One region of the Frigoribacterium sp. CFBP 8754 genome, then DNA from elsewhere that is predicted to be linked to it. Evidence: predicted binding sites of a transcription regulator. Region 1 holds the regulator's gene; the other holds the start of a gene.
What was found. Region 1 encodes HspR, which represses chaperone genes until heat shock. Its sites were predicted from a motif close to AAGTTGAGTCNNNNNGACTCAACTT; they were not measured.
Positions count from the first base shown of each region.

Region 2: the regulator HspR is predicted to act here: its motif matches at 2,807-2,831, upstream of IFT72_RS11710 (ATP-dependent Clp protease ATP-binding subunit).

Region 1 is NZ_JACYUO010000006.1:76,163-83,981, forward strand. Features, by position in the region: gene IFT72_RS14115 (methyltransferase) at 1-1,012, opposite strand, end outside; gene IFT72_RS14120 (heat shock protein transcriptional repressor HspR) at 1,308-1,745, opposite strand; gene IFT72_RS14125 (DnaJ C-terminal domain-containing protein) at 1,833-2,840, opposite strand; gene IFT72_RS14130 (nucleotide exchange factor GrpE) at 2,982-3,662, opposite strand; gene dnaK (molecular chaperone DnaK) at 3,671-5,548, opposite strand; gene IFT72_RS14140 (MFS transporter) at 5,764-7,152, shown strand; partial or broken gene IFT72_RS14145 (hypothetical protein) at 7,246-7,819, shown strand, end outside.
Region 2 is NZ_JACYUO010000003.1:264,002-271,820, forward strand. Features, by position in the region: gene IFT72_RS11710 (ATP-dependent Clp protease ATP-binding subunit) at 65-2,728, opposite strand; gene IFT72_RS11715 (hypothetical protein) at 3,004-3,492, opposite strand; gene IFT72_RS11720 (Rieske 2Fe-2S domain-containing protein) at 3,638-4,522, opposite strand; gene IFT72_RS11725 (APC family permease) at 4,698-6,146, opposite strand; gene IFT72_RS11730 (LysR family transcriptional regulator ArgP) at 6,467-7,387, opposite strand; gene IFT72_RS11735 (LysE/ArgO family amino acid transporter) at 7,479-7,819, shown strand, end outside.

The DNA of each region.
Region 1 (7,819 bases):
GCGCGGCCGCCGCGAAGAGCTTGTGCGCGAGGCCGGCGTGCACGGTCGCCCCGACGTGGAACGGCGGGTTGAGCAGCACCAGGCCGGCGGAGCCTGCGGGCAGGGAGGCTCCTGCGTCGTCACGCCGCGACTCCACCCGGTCACCGACGCCGGACGCGTCGGCCGTCGCGCGGGCCGAGGCCACGGCGGCCGCCGACTGGTCGGTCGCGATGACGTGTGCCTCGGGGTGCGCGAGCGCCCAGGAGGCGGCGAGCACCCCCGTTCCGCACCCGAGATCGACCACGTGCGACGCCTCGGGCGCCCCGACGGCCAGCGCCTCCAGCAACGCTCGGGTGCCGACGTCGATCGATGAGCCGGCGAAGGCCGCGCCGTGTGCGACGACCACGAGGTCGCCGTGCCGCTCGGAGCGAGGCCACGTCGAAGTGGTGCCAGCCGAGGAGGCGCTCGCAGCAGAGGAGGCGGTGGCTCCGGCGTCGGAGCGCGGACCGGAGGCGGTCAGGAGGCGCGACTTCTGCCGGGCGAGACCGGCGGAGACGGTGCCGAAGTGGCGGCGCAGCACGTCGTTCATCGCCGGGGTCATGTGCTTGACGCGGCCTCCGGCGACGAGCTGCACCTCGGGGTGCGCGTGGGCCGCGACCAGCTCGGTGATCTCGTCGAGCGCGTCGAGGCCGCGCGGCAGCTGGAGCAGCACGACCCGTGCCCCCTCGACGAGCGAGGCGTCGAGGGGCAGCGACCGCCAGGCCGCGTCGCTGCCGAGCGCGGCGGCGTTCGCGGCGAGGGCCAGCTCGCCCGAGAGGGCGTCCTGGTGCACGCGGAGCTCGTGCGGGCCGACCAACTCGGCGGCGCCGAGGGTGAGGGCTCCGTAGCGGTCGCCGATGATGGTGACGTGCTCCGGGTGGGCGACCAGCGCCTCCCGCGCGGTGTCGAGCAGGAGGCGGTCGGTCGCGTCGTGCGCGACCAGCTCGGGGGCCTCGACGTCGGGCCACCGGCGGAGCTGCTCGAAGTCGATCACCGGACGAGGCTACCGGGCCGCCCCGGCTCGTCGTCCCCGACCGTGGCGCCGAGTGGTCGCGAAGTGCTGCTCGCTGACGCGCGAGCAGCAGTTCGTGACCACTCGAGGCCGGGGAGGCGGAGACGACGCACGGGCAACGAGGGCGGGGCGGGCCGACGTCCTCGCGGGCGGGCCGACGCCGACCCGCCGGGAGTGACGGGAACCCGCCGCACCCCGCCTCAGGCACCGAGTGGTCACGAAGTGCTGCTCGCTGACGCGAGAGCAGCAGTTCGTGACCACTCGACGTTGGGGGGCTCTACTGCAGGGGCCGCCAGACGACGACCGAGGTCTGCCGCGTGGGCCGGGTGCCGTGCCGCAGCGGCACGACGCCGCTCTCGCCCGCCGCGAACACGCGCGCCCCGGGCCGGTTGACCAGCTCGTCGGCCAGCGCCCGCTCCAGCTCGCGCACCCGCGACTGCAGCGCCGTCACCTGGTTCTCGAGCTCGAGGATGCGCTTGACGCCCTCGAGCGAGACTCCCTCGCCGCCGAGCCGCGCGATCTCGCGCAGCTGCACGACGTCGCGCATCGAGTAGCGCCGCGACTTGCCCGCGGTGCGCTGCGGCACGACGAGGCCGAGCCGGTCGTACTGGCGCAGCGTCTGGGCGTGCATGCCCGCGAGCTCGGCCGCCATCGCGATCGCGAAGACGGGCGAGTGCTCGTCGAGGGGCCACTGCCCCGCGTCCTGTCTCGCCATCGTCGTCCCCTCCTGCTCGTGGTGCTGGTGCCGGGCCTGCCGGTGCAGGGCCTGCTGGTGCTGGTGCCGGGCCTGGTGCTGCCGAGGCTAGCCCCGGGCCCGCGCGATCAGGTCGTCGCGCGGGTTCTCGGCCGGCAGCGCCGCCGCCAGCGCCTCGACGGCCTCGCGCGCCGCGTCGCTGAGGTGGCTCGGCACGGCCACCTGCACCGTCGCCAGCAGGTCGCCCGTGCCGGTCTTCGTCGAGACGCCGCGCCCCTTGACGCGCAGCACCCGACCGGACGGCGTGCCCGGCGCGACGCGGAGCCGCACCGGCTCGCCGCCGAGCGTCGGCACCTCGATCGTCGCGCCGAGCGCGGCCTCCGTGAACGTCACGGGCACGTCGAGGCGCAGGTTCGCACCGTCGAGCTCGAACACCGGGTGCGGGCGCACGGCGATGGTGAGCACCATGTCGCCGGGCTCGCCGCCGTCGGGGCTGGACTCCCCGCGGCCGCGGAGCCGGATCTTCTGGCCGTCGTGCACGCCGGCGGGGATGCGCACCTTCATCGGCTTGCCGTTCGACGCCTGCAGCGAGATGGTCTCGCCGACGACGGCGGTCTGGAAGTCGAGCGTCGTCGTGGCCGTCATGTCGCGGCCCTTCTGCGGGCCGCCGAAGCCGCGGTACCCGCCGCTGGTCTGGCCGAAGCCGCCGCCGCTGCCGCCGAACATGCCGCCGAAGATGTCCTCGAAGCCGCCGCCACCGCCGCCGCCCTGACGGAACTGCGGGCGCTGGCCACCGCCTCCGAACATGCCGCCGAAGACGTCCTCGAAGCCGCCGCCACCGCCTCCGGGGCCGCCGCTGCCCGCGGTGAAGCGCGCGCCCGAGCCCATGGCCCTGACCTGGTCGTACTCCTTGCGCTGCTCCGGGTCGGAGAGCACCGAGTTCGCCTCGCTGATCTCCTTGAACTTCGCCTCGGCCGCGGCGTCGCCCGGGTTGCTGTCGGGGTGGTACTTCCGCGCCAGCTTCCGGTAGACCTTCTTCAGCTCGGCCGGGGTGACGTCCTTGGAGACGCCGAGGATCGCGTAGAAGTCCTTGTCGAACCAGTCCTGACTCGCCATCGGGCACCTCCTCTCTTGCGTGTGTCCGGTGGCACGGCCACCGGAGGAAAGAACGGGGGAGGCGGTGGGCCCCTCGTCGAGGAGCCCACCGCCCGTCGCGACTCGCGTCGCGGTCACGGCTCGCGCCGTGGAGGTGCAGGGCTACTGCGGGGTGTGGACGGCGACCTTGGCGGCCCGGATGACCCGGTCGCCGATCTTGTAGCCCGGCTCGATCACGTCGGCGACGGTGTTGACCGTCACGTCGGCGTTCGGCAGCTGCACGAGCGCGTCGTGCATCGTCGGGTCGAAGACCTCGCCCGCCGCGCCGACCTGCGTGAGGCCGAACTTGTCGAGCCCCCCGCGGATCTTCTGCGCGATGACCGTCATCGGGCCCTCGGCGAGGTCGCCGTGCTTCTCGGCGCGGACGAGGTCGTCGAGCGCGGGCAGCAGCGAGCGGATGACCTCGGCGACGACGGCCTCGCGGTTCGCCTCACGGTCGCGCTCGACGCGCTTGCGGAAGTTGACCAGCTCGGCCTGGGCCCGCAGCATGTCCTGCCGCATGTCGGCGACGAGGTCGGTGCTGGCCTGGTCGAGGATGGCCTCGTCGTCGGCGCTGAGGGGCTCGGCCCCGGCGGCGCCCTCGGCAGCCATCTGCTCGGCCGCGGCGGCCGCGCCCTCCGGCGCCTCGGCGCCCGCGGGCACCTCGACGTCGGGGGCCTCGGCCTCGACCAGGTCGTCGGCGCCGTCGACCGCGGCGGTGCCGCCGTCCTCCGACGGCACCCCCGCGCTGGCCTCGGGGCGGACGGGCTCCTCGTCGGGAGCGCGGTGCTGCTCGTCAGTCATCGGTCGACCTACTTCTTGTCGTTCTCGTCGTCGTCCACGACCTCGGCGTCGACGATGTCCTCGTCGTCACCGGAGGCCTGGCCGTCGGCGGGTGCGCCCTCGGCACCGGCGGCACCGGCGGCGGCCTCGTCGGCCTGGCCCTGCGAGTAGATCGCCTGGCCGAGCTTCGACTGGCTCTCGTTCAGCTTGTCGAACGCGGGCTTGATCGCCGAGTCGTCGTCGCCGGCGAGGGCGGTCTTCAGCGCGTCGACGTCGGCCTGGACCTCGGACTTGACGTCGGCGGGCAGCTTCTCGTCGTTCTCCTTGATCAGCTTCTCGATCGAGTAGACGAGCTGCTCGGCGTTGTTGCGGACCTCGTTGGCCTCGCGACGCGCCTTGTCTTCTGCAGCGTGCTCCTCCGCCTCGCGGACCATGCGCTCGATGTCGTCCTTCGACAGCGACGAGCCGCCGGAGATGACCATCGACTGCTCCTTGCCGGTGCCCTTGTCCTTCGCGGAGACGTGGACGATGCCGTTGGCGTCGATGTCGAAGGTGACCTCGATCTGCGGGACGCCGCGGGGGGCCGGCGCGATGCCGGTCAGCTCGAAGGTGCCGAGGTTCTTGTTGTCGCGGGTGAACTCGCGCTCGCCCTGGAAGACCTGGATCGCGACGGACGGCTGGTTGTCGTCGGCCGTGGTGAAGGTCTCGCTGCGCTTGGTCGGGATGGCCGTGTTGCGCTCGATGAGCTTGGTCATCGCGCCGCCCTTGGTCTCGATGCCGAGGCTCAGCGGGGTGACGTCGATCAGCAGGACGTCCTTGCGCTCGCCCTTCAGCACGCCGGCCTGGAGGGCCGCGCCGACGGCGACGACCTCGTCCGGGTTGACGCCCTTGTTGGGCTCCTGGCCGCCGGTCAGCTGCTTGACGACCTCGCTGACGGCGGGCATGCGGGTGGAGCCGCCGACGAGCACGACGTGCGCGATGTCGGAGACCTTGACCCCCGCCTCCTTGATGACGTCGTTGAAGGGCTTCTTGGTGCGCTCGAGGAGGTCGCTCGTCCACTGCTCGAACTGCGAGCGGGAGATGGTCTCGTCGAGGTTGAGGGGGCCGTCGGCGGTGAGCGTCAGGTAGGGCAGCTGGATGCTGGTCGAGGTGCTCGACGAGAGCTCCTTCTTGGCCTGCTCCGCCGCCTCCTTCAGGCGCTGCTTGGCGATCTTGTCGGTCGAGAGGTCGACGCCGTTCTGGCTCTTGAACTTCTCGATCAGGTGCTCGACGATCCGGTTGTCCCAGTCGTCGCCGCCGAGGCGGTTGTCGCCCGAGGTGCTGCGCACCTGGATGGTGGAGAAGTCGTCGTCCTTGCCCACCTCGAGGAGGGAGACGTCGAAGGTGCCGCCGCCGAGGTCGAAGACGAGGATGAGCTCGTCCTCCTTGCCCTTGTCGAGGCCGTAGGCGAGGGCCGCGGCGGTCGGCTCGTTGATGATGCGGAGCACGTTGAGGCCCGCGATCTCGCCGGCCTCCTTCGTCGCCTGGCGCTCGGAGTCGTTGAAGTAGGCGGGCACGGTGATGACCGCGTCGGTGACGTCCTCACCGAGGTACTGCTCGGCGTCGCGCTTGAGCTTGCCGAGGATGCGCGCCGAGATCTCCTGCGGGGTGTACTTCTTGTCGTCGATCTCGACCGTCCAGTCGGTGCCGACGTGGCGCTTGACCGACGCGATGGTGCGGTCGACGTTGGTGACGTTCTGGCGCTTCGCGGTCTCGCCGACGAGCACCTCGCCGTCCTTCGTGAAGGCGACGACCGAGGGGGTCGTGCGGAGGCCCTCGGCGTTCGCGATGACGGTGGGCTCGCCGCCCTCGAGGACGCTGACGACCGAGTTGGTGGTTCCGAGGTCGATTCCTACTGCACGGGCCATGTGCTGTTCTCCTTCGTGGTGCGGGGTGATGCGGGAAGTCAGGGGGCCGACCCTTGAGTCGGCCAGGCTCAACTTTACTCACGCTCGTCGCGAGGTCAAGCCAGCCAGCTGAGAGTTGAGCGTGCATGACTCAAGATGACGCCGGGACGGGGGACGAGGAGGCGCGGTGCCGGTCACGAGATCGCCGGACACCCGTGCCCACTAGGTTGACCCCCATGACCGCCGCGCCGCCGCTCGCCGCCACCCCCGCGATCCCCCGTCGCCGGGTCGTCTCGTGGGCCCTCTGGGACTGGGGCTCGGCCGCGTTCAACGCGGTCGTCACCTCGTTCGTCTTCAGCACCTACCTCGCGAGCGGCGCATTCGTCGACCCCTCGATCGTGGCGGCCGCGGGCGACGACGCCCGGAACCCCGGCCTCGTGCTCGCGAAGGCCGACAACGCGACGGTGATCTCGACGGCGCTGACGATCGCGGGCGTGCTGATCGCGCTGCTCGCGCCGGTGCTCGGGCAGCGCAGCGACGGCTCGGGCAAGCGGAAGCTCTGGCTCGGCGTCAACACCGCGCTCGTGGTCGTCGCCATGGCGGCGATGGTCTTCGTGGCCCCTGCACCCGCCTACCTGGTGGCCGGCGCCGCCCTGCTGGCGGCGGGCAACATCTTCTTCGAGTTCGCGAGCGTCAGCTACAACGCGATGCTCGTGCAGGTCTCCACCCGCGAGACGATCGGCAAGGTCTCCGGCTTCGGCTGGGGGCTCGGCTACGTCGGCGGCATCGTGCTGCTCGTCCTCCTGCTCGTCGCCTTCCTGCAGAGCTTCGGCGTGGACGGCCGCGGCGGCCTGTTCGGCGTCCCGACCGGCACCGAGGGAGGCGCGTGGGACGTCCGTCTCTCGATCGTCGTCGCCGCCGTCTGGTTCGCGGTCTTCGCGGTGCCCGTGCTGGTGGCCGTGCCCGAGCCCCCGGTCTCGACCCGCGACTCCGGCCCGCGCGTGGGGCTGATCGGCTCGTACCGGGTGCTCGGCGCGACGATCGCGAAGCTCTGGCGCACGAACCGGCAGGTGCTGATGTTCCTGCTCGCCAGCGCCGTGTTCCGCGACGGGCTCGCGGCGGTCTTCACCTTCGGCGCGATCATCGCGGCGCAGGTGTTCGGCTTCTCGCCGAGCGAGGTCATCTACTTCGCGGTGGGGGCGAACCTCGTCGCGGGCGTCGGCACGTTCGTCGGCGGCTGGCTCGACGACCGGCTGGGCGCGAAGGCGATCATCGTGGGGTCGCTCGCCGGCCTCGTGCTCGCGGCGTTCGGGGTGCTGGCGATCGGGACCACCGCCTCCCTCTTCTGGGTGCTCGGGCTGGCGCTCGCGCTCTTCGTCGGGCCCATCCAGTCGTCGAGCCGCTCCTTCCTCGCGCGGGTGACGCCGCCCGGGCGCGAGGGCGAGATCTTCGGGCTGTACGCGACGACGGGGCGCGCCGTGAGCTTCCTCGCGCCGGGGCTCTTCACGCTGTTCGTGTCGGCGACGGGCGACACCCGGTACGGGATCATCGGCATCGCGCTCGTGCTGCTCGCCGGGCTGCTGCTGATGCTGCCGGTGAAGGCGGTGCAGCGCTCCATCGACTGACGCCGCCGCGCGTCTCGCACTCATGATCTCGGATGTAAGATATCGGACGGCCGCCCCGATCGGTCTTCCCTTTCCCTCCATCCGGAAGAAGACATGAGCACCATAAGAACCGGCCTCACCACGGTGGGCCTCGCGGCCCTCGCGGTCGGCGCCTTCAACCCCGCCGCGGCCCTCGCCGCACCCGCCCCCACGACCCTCGACGGCACGACCGTCGCCGCCCCGGAGACGGGCACCTCGGCCATCGCGGCCCCCTTCGTCGGCAGGATCACCCCCCTCGGCGACCGCCACATCGCGGTGAACGGAGTCGCCTACGGCGCGACCAGCGTCTCGCTCGACATCCCCGGCGGAGGCGGCGGAGTCGTCGGTGTCGCCCTGGACCGCTTCAGCCACGTGGTGGAGCTCGAGCACCTCGGGAAGGAGGCCACCCTCGTGGCCTACGGCCCCGACGGCCGGAGCGAGAGCGTCACCGTGACGCTCGACATCGGCGACTACGAGGGCGAGCAGGCTCCCGTCGCGACGCCCGTCGTCCACGCCGTCTCGCAGTACGAGGAGGGCGGCGAGCTCGTCATCGAGGGCACGATCGTCTACGACCCCCTGACCTTCGGCCGCACCATCGTGCGTGCCGACGTGCGCGGAGCTCTCGTGTACGACGCCCCGGACGAGAACG
Region 2 (7,819 bases), on a different contig from region 1:
GTCAGACCGACACCGCGCCTCCCGCAGTCCCGCAGCCGCAGCCGCGGCCGCAGCCGCCCCGCGGCTACGCCGCGCTCGCGACCTCCGCCACGACGGGGCGGGCGACGAGCTCGCCGTCGCCTCCGACGCTGACCAGCACGCGCCCGCCGGCCGCGACCGCGCCGGAGACCATCAGGTCGGCGAGCCGGTCGTCGACCTCGCGCTGGATCGTGCGGCGCAGCGGCCGGGCGCCGAACTCGGGCTCGTAGCCGTGGTCGACGATCCAGTCGGTGGCCGCGTCGTCGATCTCGACCGCGATGCCCTGGGCCTCGAGGCGACGCGAGGTCGCCCCGAGCAGCAGGCGCACGATGTCGCGCAGCTGCGCCCGGTCGAGCTTGCGGAAGAGCACGATCTCGTCGATGCGGTTGAGGAACTCGGGCCGCATCGCCTCCCGCAGCTTGCCCATGACGCGGTCGCGCAGCGCCTTCTCCGACCCGAAGCCGTTCCCGGCCGCGGGGTCGGAGCCGACGGGCCCGGCCGGCGTGAAGCCGAGGGCGCCGCCGCGCGAGGCGAGGAACTCCGAGCCCAGGTTCGACGTCATCACGACGACCGTGTTGCGGAAGTCGACCGTGCGGCCCTGGCCGTCGGTCAGCCGGCCGTCGTCGAGCACCTGCAGCAGCAGGTTGAACACGTCGGGGTGCGCCTTCTCGATCTCGTCGAGCAGGATCACCGAGTACGGGTTCCGCCGCACGCGCTCGGTCAGCTGGCCGGCCTCGTCGTAGCCGACGTAGCCGGGAGGGGAGCCGACCAGGCGGCTCACCGTGTGGCGCTCGCCGTACTCGCTCATGTCGAGCCGGATCATCCCGCCCTCGTCGCCGAAGAGCGACTCGGCCAGGGCCTTCGCCAGCTCGGTCTTGCCGACGCCGGTCGGCCCGAGGAAGAGGAACGACCCGGTCGGGCGGGCGGGGTCGCCGAGGCCCGTCCGGCTGCGCCGCACCGACCTGGCGATCGCGGTGACCGCGTCCTCCTGGCCGACCACCCGGGCGTGCAGCTCCTGCTCGAGCAGGGCGAGCCGCGAGCGGTCGCCGTCGGTGAGGCGCGCGACCGGGATGCCCGTGGCGCGCGCGACCATCTCGGCGACGTCCGCCGCGGTGATCTCCGTGCCGACCGCCTCCGTGCCGACCGCCGCCGTGCTGACCGCCGCCGTGCTGTCGGCGTGACCGCTCCCGACCGCCGCGGCCAGCGACTCCTGCACGGCCTCGATCTCGTCGCGCAGGTGCGACGCCTCCTCGTAGCGCTCCGCGGAGACCGCGGCGTGCTTCGACGACTCGAGCTCGGCGAGCCGGGCCTGGAGCGCCGCGGTGTCGACCCGGCCGCCGAGGCGCAGGCGACGACGGGCGCCGGCCTGGTCGATCAGGTCGATCGCCTTGTCGGGCAGGAACCTGTCGCTGACGTAGCGCGCCGACAGCTCGACGGCCGCGCGCAGGGCCTCCGGCGCGTAGGCGACGCCGTGGTGCTCCTCGTAGCGCGGGGCGAGCCCGGTGAGGATGAGCACGGCGTCGTCGACGCTCGGCTCGGGCACCGTGACGGGCTGGAAGCGGCGCTCGAGGGCGGCGTCCTTCTCGATCGTGCGGTACTCCTTCAGCGTCGTCGCGCCGATGAGGTGCAGCTCGCCGCGGGCGAGGCGGGGCTTGAGGATGTTCCCGGCGTCCATGGTGCCGTCGCCGTTGCCGCCGGCCCCGACGACCGTGTGGATCTCGTCGAGGAAGACGATCAGCTCGCCCTGGTGGGCGGCGATCTCGTCGACGACCGTCGTGAGGCGCTCCTCGAAGTCGCCGCGGTAGCGGGTGCCGCTGACCATGCCGGCCAGGTCGAGCGTGACGACGCGCTTGCCCTGCAGCAGCTCGGGCACGTCGCCGTCGACGATGCGCTGGGCGAGGCCCTCGACGATGGCGGTCTTGCCGACGCCGGGCTCGCCGATCAGCACCGGGTTGTTCTTCGTGCGGCGCAGCAGGATCTCGACGGTCTGCTCGACCTCGTCGGCCCGGCCGATCACCGGGTCGATCTCGCCGCGGCGGGCGCGCGCCGTGAGGTCGCTGCCGTACTGGTCGAGGGTGGGCGTGCCGGAGTCGCGGGCCGGGTCGCCGGCACCGGTCGCGTCGGTGCCCGTGCCGGCTCCGCTCCCGGCCGCGCCTGCGGCGCCTCCCGCGGTCGACCCGCCGGTCGGCGACCCGTCGCGGACGAACGCCTGGAGCGCCTGCGGGGTGATGCCCGCGGCGGCGAGCAGCTGCCCGCTGACCGACTGCTGGTCGACGACCAGCGAGAAGAAGACGTGCTCGGGGTCGACGTAGGTCGAGCCGAACGCGCGGGCGGCCTGTGCGGCCTGGAGCAGGACGCGCTGGGCGGCCGGGGTGAGGGCGACGGTGCTGGGGGTGTCGGACGAGGGGCCGGGGAGGCGGCTGTCGACGGCTCGGAGCAGGGCGTCGCGGTCGACGCCCGCGTGGCGGACGACGTCGGCGGCGGGCGACTCGTCGAGGAGCACCCGCAGGACGTGCAGGGAGTCGACCTCGGCGTGGCCACGGCTGGTGGCGAACTCGCCGGCCCGGGTGACGAGCCCGTGGGCGGCGCTGCTGAGCAGGCGCGAGATGTCGACGGGGCGTCCGGTCTGACCCGACCGGGCGCCGTTCATGAGGCGGGCGAGGAACTCGTCGAACGAGCCGCCGTCGCCGGAGCCGAACTGTGCAGGCATGGGACCTCCTGGGGAAACTTGAGTGGCTGCGACTCAAGTAAACGCAGGGAGCCCCGGGTCATTCCCGGTCGGCGGAAGAAGTTGAGCGGAGTCGGCTCAACCCGCCACGTCAGGTCGCCGGGCGGCTCCCCTCGCCGCCCCCGCGCCTCCGGCCCCTCCGCCCTCTCGACCGCTCCGTGTCGCAAATGCCGACCATCAGCACCGCAATACCGGGTTTTCCCCCTGTTGCGACCCGACCGAGCCTGCGACGGTCGGCATTTGCGACAGGGAGCGGGTCAGGAGCCGGTGCGGGCGCCGGCGAGGTGCTCGTCCGTGGCGCCGTCGGGCCCGGCGGCGGCCTCGGCGCCGCTGGTGTGAGCGCTCGCCTTGCCCTGGTCGTCGCCCTCGGCGCCCTCGGCGTCGGCGCCCGGCGCGTTCGCGAACTCGGCGCCGTAGCTCTCGCTGTCGAGGTCGGGGATGTCGAGCATCTCCTGCGGCCAGGCCGGTCGGGAGGGCTGGAGGCGCAGCGTCGCCTCCTCGAGGTCGCGGATGACGTCCTCGTCGACGGGCTCGTCCTGGCTGTTCTCGACCGGGGTGGAGAACACCTGGCTCGCCGGGCCGATGAGCAGGTGCGCGTAGGCCTTGCTGCCGCCCTCGGTCACGACGGGCACCGACACGATGTCGGAGGTGTCGGCCTCGGCCAGCGCCCTCGCGTAGCGGAGCACGGCCTTGCAGGTGCGGTCACCGACCAGCATGTAGCTGCCGGAGTAGTGGAGTCGTCTCATGGGATCGACCGAACCACGAGGGGCCCGGCCGTGCTCGCCCTTGCTCGCGGAGCGTCCGTGCACTACGCGCACCGCGCCTCCGGGGGGCTCCCACCGCCCCGGAGCGGGAGCGAGGGCCTGCCGGAGGTGCGGGTCGGCCGGGCGGTCAGCCCGCGTCGGGCAGCCGCACCTCCACCGTGCCGTCGACGACGCGGGTGTCGAACCGCGGCTGCGGCGACGTCGCCGGACCGTGCACGACCTCGCCGGTGCGCATCGAGAAGACGCTGTCGTGCCAGGGGCACGAGACGCAGGCCTCGCCGGGCTTGCCCGCGTCGGTGACGAGCTCGCCCTCGGAGAGCGGGCCGGAGAGGTGGCTGCAGATGCTCGAGAGCACCTCCACCTCGTCGCCGCGACGCAGCGCGACGAGCGGCTGCCTGTCGAGGTCGAGGCCGGTCAGCTCGCCCTCGGGCAGGGCGTCGAGGCGGGTGACCTCGTGCCAGCCGGGCGAGACGAGGTGCGGCACGTCCTCCGCGTGGTTCGCGCCGACGGCCTGGCGGTAGGCGAGGTGCCCGCCGATGAAGCCGCCGAGGCCCACCGCGCCGAGGCCCGCGAACGAGAGCACCTTGGCGCTCGTCTGCTTGCCGCGCAGCCGCTGCAGGTACGAGGCGCCGTAGAGCGCGGTGCCGACCAGGTTGGCCGCGGAGTGCACGAGCCCGGTGCGCTTCTGCTGCTCGTGCGTGGCCGACCAGTCGGCGAAGCCGGCCAGGGCCGAGGGCGCGACCGCGAGCACGCCGGCGCCGACGAGGGAGCGGGCGGGGCGCTCCTGGCCGGGCATCAGGTCGAGCAGGGCCGCGCTGATCCACGCGCCGGTCGGCACGAGCACCATCACGGGGTGCAGCGGGTGGCCGGCGGGCACGCCGTGCAGCAGGTCGCGCAGCGCCCGGGGCTTCAGCACGGCGTCGACGACGCCGGCCACCTTCTCGACGAGCGGGTCGAGCCTCTTCTCGCGCTCGACCGCCTCGAGTGCCTTGACGATCCTGAGTTCGCGCATGGTGCCTCCTCCGCCCTCGCGGGCTGTCGTGCGCCGCGGCTGCTGTGCCGCGGGCGGTGGTGGTGCGGTCGGTCGTGCCGTGCTCCGAGTCGACACCGGCGGGGCGCCGGGTGCCCGGCCCGGGCCGGAACTGTTCGCGTCGCGGACGACGCGGGGTCGGTGCGGTCCGGGCGCCTCAGGCCCGGTCGGCGCCGGCGCCGCTGCTGGTGCCGGTGCCCGCGCCGCTGCCGGCTTCCGGGCCGCGGCGGCTGCCGAGCTTGGCGAGCAGGTAGAGCACGACGCCCGCGGCGAGCATGATCGCGCCGAACAGCCACACCTGGGCGCTCTGCTGCGTGAGCAGCAGGACGCAGGAGGCGACGCCCAGCACGGGCACGGCCGTCCAGACCCGGAAGTGCTCGTGCTCGACGCGGTCCTTCCGAAGCACGAGCACCGCGACGTTCGTGCTGATGAACACGAAGAGCAGCAGCAGCACGACCGTCTCGGCGAGCGTGCCGATGTCGCCGACGAGGGTGAGCCCCATCGCGACGGCTGTGGTGACGAGGATGGCGGCCCACGGCGTGCGGCGCTTCTCGAGCACGGCGCCGAGCGGGCGGGGCAGCAGCCCCTGCTCGGCCATGCCGTAGGTGACGCGGCTCGACATGATCATGGTGAGCAGGGCGCCGTTGGCGACCGCGATCAGCGCGATGAGGCTGAACAGCCACGAGGGCACGGCGACGCCGCTGGCCGCGACGACGTCGAGCAGGGGGCCGGTCGAGCCGCTGAGCTCGTCGGCGGGCAGGGCGATCGCGCTGGCGAGGCCGACGAGCACGTAGACGACGCCGGCGGTGGCGAGGGCGCCGAACAGGGCGCGGGGGTAGACGCGGCGGGGCTCGCGCACCTCCTCGGCGATGTTGGCGCTCGTCTCGAAGCCGACGAACGAGTAGTAGGCGATGATCGCGGCGCCGAGCGTCGCGATCGCCGGGTCAGCATCGGCCGGGAACTCGCCGACGCGGCCGACGTCGCCGCCCCCGCTGCCGAGCATCACGGCGACGACGACGATCACGATGACGAGGCCGCTCACCTCGATCACGGTCATCACGACGTTGCCCTTGAGCGACTCGCTGATGCCGCGGGCGTTGAGGCAGGCGACGAGGGCGAGGAAGGCGATGGCGGTCGGCACGGTCGGCAGGTCGACGAAGGTCGACAGGTAGTCGCCGGCGAACGCGAGCGAGAGGCCGGCCGCGCTGACGACGCCGGCGGCGAGCATGCTGAAGCCGACCAGGAACGAGATCACCGGCTGACGGAACGCCCTCTCGGCGAAGATCGCCGCGCCTCCGGCCTTGGGGTACTTGGTGACGAGCTCGGCGTACGAGCCGGCGGTCAGCAGCGCGAGCAGCAGGGCGAGCAGCAGCGGGGCCCAGAGCGCGCCGCCGACCTCGGCCGAGAGCGTGCCCATGAGGGCGTAGATGCCGGCGCCGAGCACGTCGCCGAGGATGAAGAGGTACAGCAGCGGGCCGGTGATCGCCTGCTTGAGCTTCGAGCCGCCGGCGGCGCCGTCGGCGCCCGGGGTGCCGGAGTCGCGGGTCGAGCCCTCGGGACGGGCCGGCTCCGAGGAGGCGGCGGCGGGTCGGGCGGGCGTGGTCATGTGTCCTCCTGGCAGCGGGCGCCGTCGGGCCCGGCCGTCCTGTCGGCCGCGCCCCGGCGCCCACCGAGGCAACCACCGGCCCTGCACGCGGGGCCTCATCGCGTCACTGGCTTGCGCCGCGCCGCTGCCGTGTGCTGAGCCTGCGCGGGGTGCACGGGTCTGTCGCCGCCCGTCTCGCGTCGGACCGGGTGGTGTGGGCAGTGCGGCGGGTCCGTGTTCCCGTGGGCGGGTCAGCGCCGGCCCGCCCACGAGGACACGGACCCGCCCGCTCGCGAAGGGCTCGGCCCGAGTGCGGCAGGGCGGGCCGGGCGCCGCACCGCTCAGGCGGGCGGCAGCAGCGCCCCCGCGGCGCCCGCCCGGACGGCCGCCGAGACGCGGTCGAGCAGGGGGGAGGCCAGCGTCCAGCGCTGCCACCAGAGCTCGACGTCGACCACGTCGCCCGGCGACAGCTCGACGAGCCGCCCCGCGGCGAGGTCGTCGGCGCTCTGCTGGTCGGGCAGCAGCGCCCAGCCGAGGCCGAGCCCGACGGCCCGCACGAAGTCCGACGACGAGGGCACGTAGTGCCGCGGCGGGCGCGGGTCGTAGCCGAGCGCCCGGCGGAGGAACCCCCGCTGCAGGTCGTCGTTGCGGTCGAACGAGAGCATCGGCGTCGCGTCGACCCGGCCGATCGACGGCACCCCGCCGAGCCAGCGGTCGACGTAGCCGGGGCTGGCCACCGCGCGGTAACGCATCGTGCCGAGCGCCTCCGACGTGCAGCCCTGGATCGGCTCCCTCGTCGACGTCACCGCCGCGAGCACGTCGCCCTGGCGCAGCAGGGTCGTCGTCCGCTCCTCGTCCTCGCGCCGGATGTCGAACACCACGGGCGCCTCCGGCGGCAGCGACGCCAGCGCGTCGAGGAACCAGGTGGCGAGCGAGTCGGCGTTGACGGCCAGGGCCAGCGACGGGGGCGGCGCACCCGCGTCGGAGGCGCCTCCTCGTGCTCCGTGCCCCAGCTCGGCCGCCGTGTCGGCGGCGAGCAGCTGCACCTGGCGGGCGTAGCGCAGCACGACGTCGCCGGCCGCGGTCGGCACGACCGGCGTCGTGCGCTGCAGCAGCACCTGGCCCGCGGTGCGCTCGAGCGCCTTGATGCGCTGCGAGACGGCCGACTGCGTCATGTGCAGCCTCTGGGCCGCGGCCTCGAAGGTGCCCTCGTCGACGATGGCGCGCAGGGTCTCGAGGTGGTCGAGGGCGAACGGCGTCATCGGTGCGGTTCTGGCTTGATCATCAGCACAGCTTATGCGGCATGACGATCTGTAGCTGGAGAGATGTGCGGCGCGGACGTAGCGTCGCCGGGTGACCACTTCCACGCTGCTGCTGACCTCCCTCACGGGCATGGGCACCGGGCTCGCCCTCATCGTCGCGATCGGCGCCCAGAACGCCTACGTGCTGAAGCTCGGGCTGCAGGGCGTGAACCGCGTCATCGTGCCGGTCATCGTCATCTGCGCCCTCAGCGACGCCGTGCTCATCACCGCGGGCGTCGCCGGGGTCGGCGCGGTGGTCGCCGCTGCTCCGCAGGCGCTCGTCGTCGTGCGGGTCGTGGGGGCAGCGTTCCTCCTCGTCTACGCCGGGTTCGCCGCCCGTCGGGCGCTGCGACCGGTCGGAGGGCTGACGGTCGACGGGCCCGACGAGGCCCC